DNA from 3 places in the Pseudoalteromonas sp. P1-7a genome. Region 3 is predicted to be linked to each of the others. Evidence: predicted binding sites of a transcription regulator. Region 3 holds the regulator's gene; each other region holds the start of a gene.

Region 1 (3,241 bases), on a different contig from region 3:
GGCTTTAACTCTTCGCTAATAAGTTCCGGTTCTTCTTTTTCAAAGCGTTGTTTTAAGCTGCCTTCAATAATGGCTCCTGCGTCAATACTGAGGGTGTCGTGAAAAACATCGCCATGCACGTGAGCACTGCTTTGAATATTCACTTCACTGGCATTAAGAGAGCCAATAATTTTACCCTTTACAACGACGCTTTTAGCCTCAACCACACCTTCAACAATGCCGGTAGAGCCAATTACCAGGTGCTCTGCTTTTATATCGCCATCAATGCGGCCATCTAGCTGTACTTCGCCTTGGCTGGTAAGTGTGCCAGTTAAGCGCACATCTTCAGAAATAATAGAAGGGGTGTGATTTACTCTTTTTAAAGTAGCCTGGCTACTTGATTGCTTTTTTTTACCGAACACGAGAAAGCGCCTTTGTTATTTTTAGAGGATTGACATGTTTGCCATCGAGTAACACTTCATAGTGTAAGTGGGTGCTGGTACTTCTGCCAGTGCTACCCATTAATCCAATTACCTCATTTTTAGCGATTGTTTGGCCTTTTTTTACTTTAATCTTATTTAAGTGGCCAAAACGAGTTATCAAGCCATTTTTATGCTCTAGCTCGATAAAGTTACCATAGCCGCCGTTTCTGCCAGCGCGAAGCACAACAGCATCGGCAGGGGCAAAAATTTCGGTTTTGTGCCAGCCGGCTAAATCAACACCTTTGTGAAAAGCTCGGCGGTTGTTCATTGGATCTTTTCGAAGACCAAAGTTGCTCGAAATATAGTATTTAGCCGCAGGTAAGGGCAGCGAGTTAGGCAGCTCGGTTAAAAAGTTTTCAAGGTTGTTGAGTAATAAAAGCTTATCAACAATGACTAAAAACGGCTTTGGTATTTTAGTTTCATCAAATACATCTAACGGCCCACCTTGTGCGCTGTTTTGGGAGGCCAGCGCTAAATGTTGTTCAAGAGCGGATTCTAACCCAGCCCCTTTTAACATCGCTAAAATTGCATCATGGCGCTTATTTATTTGTGCATCGATACGCGCAAAATTATGCTCATAGTGTTTATTTAAGCGCTCATATCGTGCAGCAAAAGTTATTGGCGTTAATAGGTTTGCGTGTTTGTTTTTTTGTTCTTCATCAACAAGCGGCTCATGAAACTCGCCTTTGTCTTCATTTATAGGCGATTCAAGTTGCTCTTCTAGTTTTATAGTATCTTTGCTTATAGATGCGGGGAGAGATTCAATCATACCTTGTAAAAGCGCTTGCTTTTGCTCAAGGACGGCAAGTTGCTCTAACTGCTTAGCGTGCAGCGCCTTTTGTTCACGAACCTGTTTTTGCCAAACTTGTTGCTTATCAATTTGGCTTTGTTCAATGTGTGTTATTTTATTTGTTTGGCTATAAACACGAAAACTAGATATACCCACCCAAATAATAGTGCCTAAAATAAGTAGTACTGTAAAAAGCTGAAACCAAGGCGCCAAAACAACATGCTTAACTTCGCCATTTTGACGAATAAGTAACTGACGGGCTGGAAAAATTTTTTGGTAAAAAGACTTAATAAATACTGACATGACACATAAATACTCGCTATTAACCGGATTAATGTATCAATTTCAGTTTAAAAAGCCAGAAAAAATTTGTAACTGTTCAAAAATTAATAAAAAAGGGCTGCTATTAATAGCAGCCCTTTTTATAATTTGACGCAAATTAGCTAGCTTGTTGCTCATCGTTATTTTTTATTGATGCTACGTTGTCGGCTTTTTTAGCTTTAGCTGCGCCTTTTGTTGAGGGCTCTTTTGCACCTTTTAGCACTGCCATAAAGTCATCTTTACTCTTTGCAATTTCAAGCGCGAGCGATTCTACTTGTTGCTCGCTTAAAGGCACATCTACTTTTTCCAGCATTACTTCAAGCGATTCTGCTATATCGAGCATTTTGTCATAGGCATCCGCTTCTTTTTTAGTAGTAAACGTCATTCGCTCAACTCCGTTTCGTTCTACAACATATTTAACAACAACAGCCATGATCTCTCCTGCTTGATTGCGTGGTAATGTGGTTACTGACTTGTAGGTCACTGTTTTTATATACAGTAAATGTTTGCGAAATAAATTGCAAGTATTCACGACATTTTAGATTGTCATAGATTTGACAAAAAAGCGTAACTTTACTTTATTTAGATAATCACTTTGTTGTACCAGCTGCATTTTAGGTTTTCGGATTTAGGTGATTATGCACTGGAAATAATATAAGTGATGCAAGTCGATCCTTATTTTAGATTATTTCCTCTAATAAAAATTAAGCCCTTGCTTAAAGCCAAATTAGCCGTTTAACCATAACGCTTTGGCATAAACAAAAATAAGGAATAACAAATGAAAAATCTTTTAACGCTACTTATTATTAGCTTTCTAGGTTTTAGCGCGCTCACCTACGCTAACCCTGTGGTTGATAAGCCTATGGCCGAAATGCAACAACCCCCCGTTATTAACATTAATAGTGCCGATTCAGAAATGCTATCAACGCTTCCCGGTATTGGTAAGAAAAAAGCGCAGGCTATTGTTGATTACAGAGCCGAAAATGGTGAGTTTACTGAGCTAAGTGATTTAGCTAACGTAAAAGGAATAGGCAAAAAGTTGGTAGCTAAATTAGAAGGAAAAGTATCTCTATAGGTTAGGCAGGGCGCTAAGCGCCCTGTGAATATTGCTCAAGTGCTTTTGTTAAATACTTTTTAGCAAAGTTTATTTCAATCGGTGTTGTTAAAAGCGGGTAACACAGTCCACCTAAAATTAAGAAAGGGAGGAGTTCCCATCCTTTAAAAACAGTAAATAATAAAAATAATGGGCTGAGCAATAGCAGCTTTACTATTCTCAATAACACTCTATCGGTTGCGGGGAGCATACTTAGTGCAATCGCAACAACGGCTTGTCGCTGTCTCACTTTAAGGTGCTTTAATTCAGGCAGCTGACTGGAAAAAAATGTAAACATATTAAATAGACTTTTTAGTAAGTAAGCGAGTGATAACAAGTACAAAAAGCGTGATAGTAAATAACGCAAAAAGAATTTCCATCCACGCTGGCATACTTAATCCTGCAAATTGCCAATCAATATTTCCGCAATCCCCAGTGGCTTGAAAAAAACTAGGGATCCATTCATGCAGTGGCATAAAAGCTGGGAAGTTAGGCTCAAATTCACAGCTAAACGCAAAGGGATCGGTGGTTGTTTGCATTTCTATGTGTTCCCGCGCAATAAGGTAGCCCCATACG
Region 2 (3,241 bases), on a different contig from region 3:
GCTATTATCGTTGATATAAAAACACAAAACCAGCCACCTGCGATGAGCTCATTTTAATCTGGCAACTTGGTGTTACACTCAAGTACACTCTAATCTAGAATGCTCAATTGTAGATTTAAATTAGGTTCATTTTTAACACCCACCCCTATGCCTAGTAAACGCACCGGTTGCTGCATACCCCGTTGATACGCTTTTGAAAGTAGCTCAGTAAAAATAGCTGTGTTTAATTGATGATGAGCTTGATCGGCACTGGTCACCACAAAATTTGCAAATTTCACTTTTACGCTTAATTTATTTATACGATTTTGTAGCTGTTGTTTATTAAGACGCGCTGTCAGCTCTTCCAGTAATTTAGGCAACTGATCTAGACACTCTTGTAAGCTATTTTTGTTGTATTCATAAGTATGCTCAACACTGAGTGATTTACGTACTCGCTCGGTTGTTACTTTACCAATGTATTCGCCAGCACATTTTTGATAAAGCGATACACCAAAATTCCCCACATGCTGTTGCATCCAATTCACACCTTTCTCGCGAACATCTTTACCTGTATACAATCCTTTTAAATTAAGCTTTTCAAGGGTGACCTTACCCACACCAGGTATTTTACCCAGCGGCAAATTATTTAAAAACGAATCAACTTCATCTGGTAATACAACGAACTGGCCATTGGGTTTGTTTTCATCGCTAGCAATTTTCGCAATAAACTTAATGGGAGCAACGCCTGCAGAGGCAGTGAGGCCAGTAGCGTTGAAAATATCGGCTCTAATTTGTTGAGCAATAAGCGTAGCACTACCTTTAAATGCCGAGCTATTGGTGACGTCTAGGTAGGCTTCATCAAGCGACAAAGGCTCTATTAGGTCAGTATAACGTTTAAATATAGCCCGTATTTGGTTAGAAATTTCTTTATAAACAGCCATTCGCCCAGGCACAATAACTAAATCTGGGCATAATTGTTTGGCATGATAGTTAGACATAGCCGAGCGTACACCATATTCGCGCGCTTTATAGTTTGCTGTAGAAAGCACGCCTCGGCGACTATTACCACCAATGGCTAAAGGCACATTGGCAAGATTGGGGTTATCACGCATTTCAACCGCTGCATAAAAGCAGTCCATGTCGATATGAATAAACTTTTTCATTACCACATAACAACTGTTTATTTATACAGCCATTATTAAGGATTCACTTTCATTAAGCAAGGTTAATAAAGCCAGTTTACTTGCTAAAGTAAAATCGCTAGTAAGTTTGGCGTTTAAATTAAGCAAGCTTTATACAGCTTTTAAAACGGCAGCTTAAAGCGCTTTTCTTTTTTAAAGCAATGTAGCCAAAAAACAAATTCCAATAAAAACCCCGCAGCTAAAAGCATGATACCGCCTGAAGCATTACCCATAGCGTAGCAAGCAAAAGATGCTATAAAAATTAAACTGGCTAAAGCCCAATTAATTATATTTTGCATGTGTGTTCTCGTGTGTGTGGTCTGTGTTAATTAACTGTAGTCCTAAAAATAAATAGGTACAATCATCTTATAAAAAAACATGGTATTTATTGTCTTGAGCTACAAACACCATATTGATAACCTGATTCATTTAAAACTAAGAGTACACATACATGCAAAGGTTCAAAGAACAGCACCCTATTCATACCGATATCACCGTCGCTTGGGCCGATATGGACGCCCTACAACATGTAAACAACGTGGTGTACTTGCGTTACTTTGAAATTGCGCGCATCGACTTTTTAAATAAAATAAACCAGTTTGATACGATAAAACCAGGTGACGTAGGTCCCGTTATTAGCGAAAACAACATTCGCTACAAGCGCCCTGTAACCTTTCCAGATACTTTAACCGTAGGTATTACTATTTCGGATATAAAAAGCGACCGCTTTATGATGAATTACTCTGTATATAGTCATGCACAGCAAGCTGTTACTACAACAGGCTACTCTCAAGTAGTTATGTTTGACTTTAAAACGGGGCAAAAGGCGACGATCACTGAGCCATTATTATCGGCATTACACCAATTCGCTTAATTAAATAGTATGCGAGCTGGTATTAATAAGCCACACTCAAGATCTTACACAATTTAAGGATTTTACATGCAATACAGTCCGTTAGGCAGCAGCGGGGTTGATGTTTCAAGAGTATGCCTAGGTAGCATGACTTGGGGTAAACAAAATACCCAACAAGAGGCAGATGAGCAAATAGCCTATGCCTTAGCGCAAGGCGTTAATTTTATTGATACCGCCGAAATGTATGCCGTTCCTCCTTCACCAGACACTTACGGTAAAACAGAGCAAATTATTGGTAACTGGCTAAACCGCAACCAACAAAAACGCGGTGATATTGTATTGGCCACTAAAATTGCGGGCAACGGCTTGTCGTGGGTACGTGATGGCGGCGATATAACACGCAGCGCGGTTATTGAGGCTGTAGATAACTCCCTCAAGCGTTTACAAACCGACTACATAGATTTATATCAATTGCACTGGCCTAATCGCTCTACCCCGCATTTTGGCAGGCAGTGGCCAGGTAAACTTACTTTTAGTGACGTAAATACCGAGCAACAACAAGCTGGCATGCTAGATATTTTAGAAGGCCTTAATGAGTGCGTTAAAGCCGGCAAAATAAAATTTTGTGGTCTTTCAGATGACACGCCATGGGGCGTTAGCCAGTTTTTAAATTTAGCTAAAGCGCATAACTTACCGCGAATAGTTTCGATTCAGAACGAATTTAGCCTAGCGCACGCTAAAGATTGGCCCTACTTAATTGAGCAATGTATTCATGAAGACATTGCTTATTTACCTTGGTCGCCGCTTGCTGCTGGCCTACTAACGGGTAAATACCTAAACGGTGCACGCCCAGCGGGCTCGCGTTGGACATTTATGCAGCGAAATGGCATTTTCAGGGATACCCCTAACGCGCAAAAAGCAACGCAGCGCTATGTGGATTTGTCGCATGAAATTGGTATAACACCGGCACAATTAGCCCTTGCGTGGTGTAATCAAGTCGATGGCGTTACTTCATCAATTATTGGTGCGACTAATATGGCGCAATTAAAAGAAGATATTGACGCATTTAACTTAACTTTAAGCAATGACACCCTTGCTGAAATTGGCGCAATTTTTAAAGATTACCCGCAGCCATACTAAAGCAAAATAATAGGCGGTTTAATTACTGCCTATTCCGTTGTTAAATTTGAACATATGCAAAGTAAAACTATACTAAAGTTAACTTAAA
Region 3 (3,241 bases):
CAAGTTGCTTTATAGATAACTGCTTTGCAAATGCCTGCATTGCAGTGCCAGGACGGCCATGAATTACAATATCTATATGATCTTTTATATCACCAAGCACAATGGGGCTACCTTTAAGCGCTGGAAACACACCCGGTAACCCCATACCTGTTGGCTGATGACACGCAGCGCAACTTGCCATATACACTTGCTCGCCTAGCGTCATTAACTCTTCTTTAGGAATCGTTTTCTCAAGTAGGGCTGCATCGGCTAATGCCGCTTTCTGCTTAGCTTGCTTAGCATCTGCAAGCCACGCGTTAAAATCCTCTTGCGACTTAGCTTCAACTACCACGGGCATAAAACCATGATCTTTACCGCATAGTTCGGCGCATTGGCCACGGTAAATACCCTCTTCGTTGATGTTGGTCCACGTTTCATTAATAAACCCTGGGTTGGCATCTTTTTTAACGGCAAAATCAGGTACCCACCAAGAGTGAATAACATCATCAGAGGTCATTAAAAAACGCACCTTTTGATTAATTGGCAGTACTAAAGGTTTATCAACCTCAAGTAAGTAATTGGGGTTTTTATTAGCAAGGTTGGCTATTTCGTCTTGAGGGGTAGACAAAATAGAATAAAACTCCACGTCTTCGCCCATATATTCATAATGCCACTTCCACTGTGACCCAGTGATCTTAATGGTTAAGTCGGCCTTACTGGCATCTTCCATTGCAATCAAGGTTTTAGTGGCAGGGATTGCCATGGCAATTAAAATAACAAACGGAATGGCAGTCCAAAGAATTTCTACTTTGGTACTTTCATGAAATTGGGCAGGAACTGCCCCTTTAGATTTACGGTGATGAATTAGTGCCCAAAACATAATTGCGAACACTATCACCCCAATCACACAACATATTAAAAATATTGTCATGTGTAGCTGATATACATTATTACTTATATCGGTTACGCCCTTGCGCATATTGTATTGGCTATTAGCCAGCACTTGCTGCGGGAACATAATCAATACAAGCCACAAGGCAGAGGTCAGTTTACCCATGTGACGGCTCCTTTGATGCTATTGCGAATGCAAAGCGAAGAGGCATACGGCTTAAACGCCAATTCGTTATTTTTATTATTTAACCAACCTAATTTGTTTTGATTGGTATAGCTGCGCCGACAAAGAATATGTATTTGTGTGTTCTCAAAACCAAAAAGCTATGAGTTATTGTTAGCCCAGCACATTAATGATTAGCTAAAAAACGTACAACAAGCAAGTTTCAGTATAAAAAACAAACAAGTTGTATTTTAAAATAAGCTTTAATTACGCCAGCTTAAACACAAGTTAGTTGCTAAATAGCGAGTAAAACTAGAGGGTGCATCATATAAAAGAGGAGTTAAATGCGAGTGCAAAAAAGTTTACAGGCTAAATAATTTTAGGGCGCTTTGAGGTAGCGGAAGGTCTTTTTTAAAACAAAAATGCACACTTAAAAGTGCGCATTTATAAAAAGTTACTTAAAAATAATTAAAGATTACATCCAGTCGGCATTTCTTATTACGCCAACAGCTAAACCTTCAATATTAAAAGATTCGTTTTCAAGGTCTACCTCTATAGGCGTAAACTCTTCGTTTTCGGCGTGTAATAATACTTTTCGGCCTGCTTTTTCGAGGCGCTTTACGGTTACGTCTTCATCTACCCGCGCAACCACAACTTGGCCATTTTCAGCTGTTTGAGTACGGTGTACAGCAAGTAAGTCGCCGTCCATAATGCCTATATCTTTCATACTCATACCGTTAACACGCAGTAAAAAGTCAGCGGCAGGTTTAAACATAAGTGGGTCTATTTTGCAGTGACTCTCAACATGTTCTTGCGCCAAAATAGGCGAACCCGCTGCAACTCGACCTATTAATGGTAGCCCTAGTTGCTCTGGCTCTTCTTCTTCAACCAATTGAATACCACGGCTTGCGCCTGGCTTCATTTTAATAACACCTTTTTTGGCAAGCGCTTTTAAGTGCTCTTCTGCGGCATTGGCACTTTTAAAACCTAGTGTTTGCGCAATTTCGGCACGTGTAGGAGGCATACCAGTGTCTTTAATAAAAACTTTTATTAGTTCGAGTATTTGAGCTTGGCGTTTAGTTAATGGTCGCATACAACTGGTTTTCCATACAGTACATTTAACTGTGAGTATATACAGTTAAATAAAAATCGCAAATTTAAATTGCGCTTTAAAATAGCTAAACACACCGCACTTGGATATATTTTAGGTAATTACAGACGTTCAGTATTTAAAATGCTATAAATTTGCTTTCAACATAAAGGAGTAATTATGAGTATTTGGCATCAACCCATCACATTAGCGCTTTGCAAACAGTTAGATGAGGGAATAAACGGCCAAGGCACGCTAATGAAAACCATGGGTATAGAAATAACCGAAATAGGCGATGATTACCTAGTAGCTACCATGCCCGCTATTCCTGAGCATCATAACCCTATTGGTATGGTACATGGTGGCGCAAATGTGGTACTTGCCGAAACCGTAGCAAGCTACGCCGCTAACTTTGTAGTGGACTTTACAAAATTTTATTGTGTTGGCCAGGAAATTAGCGCCAGCCATTTAAAGGCCTCTCGAAATGGCACTTTAACCGCTGTTACTCGTGCATTTCATATTGGTAAGCGCAGTTCTGTATGGGAAATAAAAATAACTAATAGCCGCGGCGAACTTTGCTGCGTATCAAAAATGACCGCAGCGGTTGTCGAGCGCAAATAATTAACTATGGCTACTTTTCGATAGGGTAAATTGTTATTTCCATACCCGCGCCAATTGCAGATATACGTAGCAGTGTATCTGCATGTAGAGCTTGGTTAAAACACTTAGGTGACGTGCCCGATTCAAAGCCAATATCAAAGGTTCTGCGCGAACAGCTCAACCATTGTTTGAGCGCATTACGTGAACACGACTCGATTAATTCACATAAGTGGTTAATTGCTTTGTCAGGCGTGGTTATGTCACCCGCGGCTTCAATACGCGCCAATTGACGATATTCGTCTTTGTCATAATGTAAAACCATCGCGTTTTTCTTTAAGTCTGCCACTAGGGCGCTAATATCTTGTTTAGACTCAAGCTCTAGATCTACATTTAAAAATTGAATTTCCGACATTGTCTGCTTTTTACCCTCTTATAGTTTCATCGCAAACTTTAACGCAGTTTTACTTTTATACCAAATCAACTAAGCGGTAAACATGGCTTTATTAATAGAAAAAACC

The links. The regulator LexA, encoded in region 3, represses DNA repair genes until DNA is damaged. The targets are predictions, from matches to a motif close to TACTGTATNNNNATACAGTA.
Region 1: a site for LexA is predicted at 2,054-2,073, ahead of AN389_RS02270 (YebG family protein). Genes of this name have one in related genera too.
Region 2: a site for LexA is predicted at 1,154-1,173, ahead of dinB (DNA polymerase IV). Genes of this name have one in related genera too.

Annotation. Positions count from the first base shown of each region.
Region 1 covers NZ_LKDU01000002.1:39,281-42,521, forward strand. Annotated here, with positions in the region: gene AN389_RS02260 (polymer-forming cytoskeletal protein) at 1-401, opposite strand, end outside; gene AN389_RS02265 (M23 family metallopeptidase) at 391-1,554, opposite strand; gene AN389_RS02270 (YebG family protein) at 1,691-2,005, opposite strand; gene AN389_RS02275 (ComEA family DNA-binding protein) at 2,351-2,647, shown strand; gene AN389_RS02280 (DUF6170 family protein) at 2,661-2,963, opposite strand; gene dsbB (disulfide bond formation protein DsbB) at 2,965-3,241, opposite strand, start outside.
Region 2 covers NZ_LKDU01000029.1:15,253-18,493, reverse strand. Annotated here, with positions in the region: gene dinB (DNA polymerase IV) at 90-1,142, opposite strand; gene AN389_RS15780 (thioesterase family protein) at 1,612-2,034, shown strand; gene AN389_RS15775 (aldo/keto reductase) at 2,101-3,153, shown strand.
Region 3 covers NZ_LKDU01000012.1:70,199-73,439, forward strand. Annotated here, with positions in the region: gene coxB (cytochrome c oxidase subunit II) at 1-1,036, opposite strand, end outside; gene lexA (transcriptional repressor LexA) at 1,509-2,126, opposite strand; gene AN389_RS09800 (PaaI family thioesterase) at 2,304-2,744, shown strand; gene AN389_RS09805 (hypothetical protein) at 2,755-3,135, opposite strand.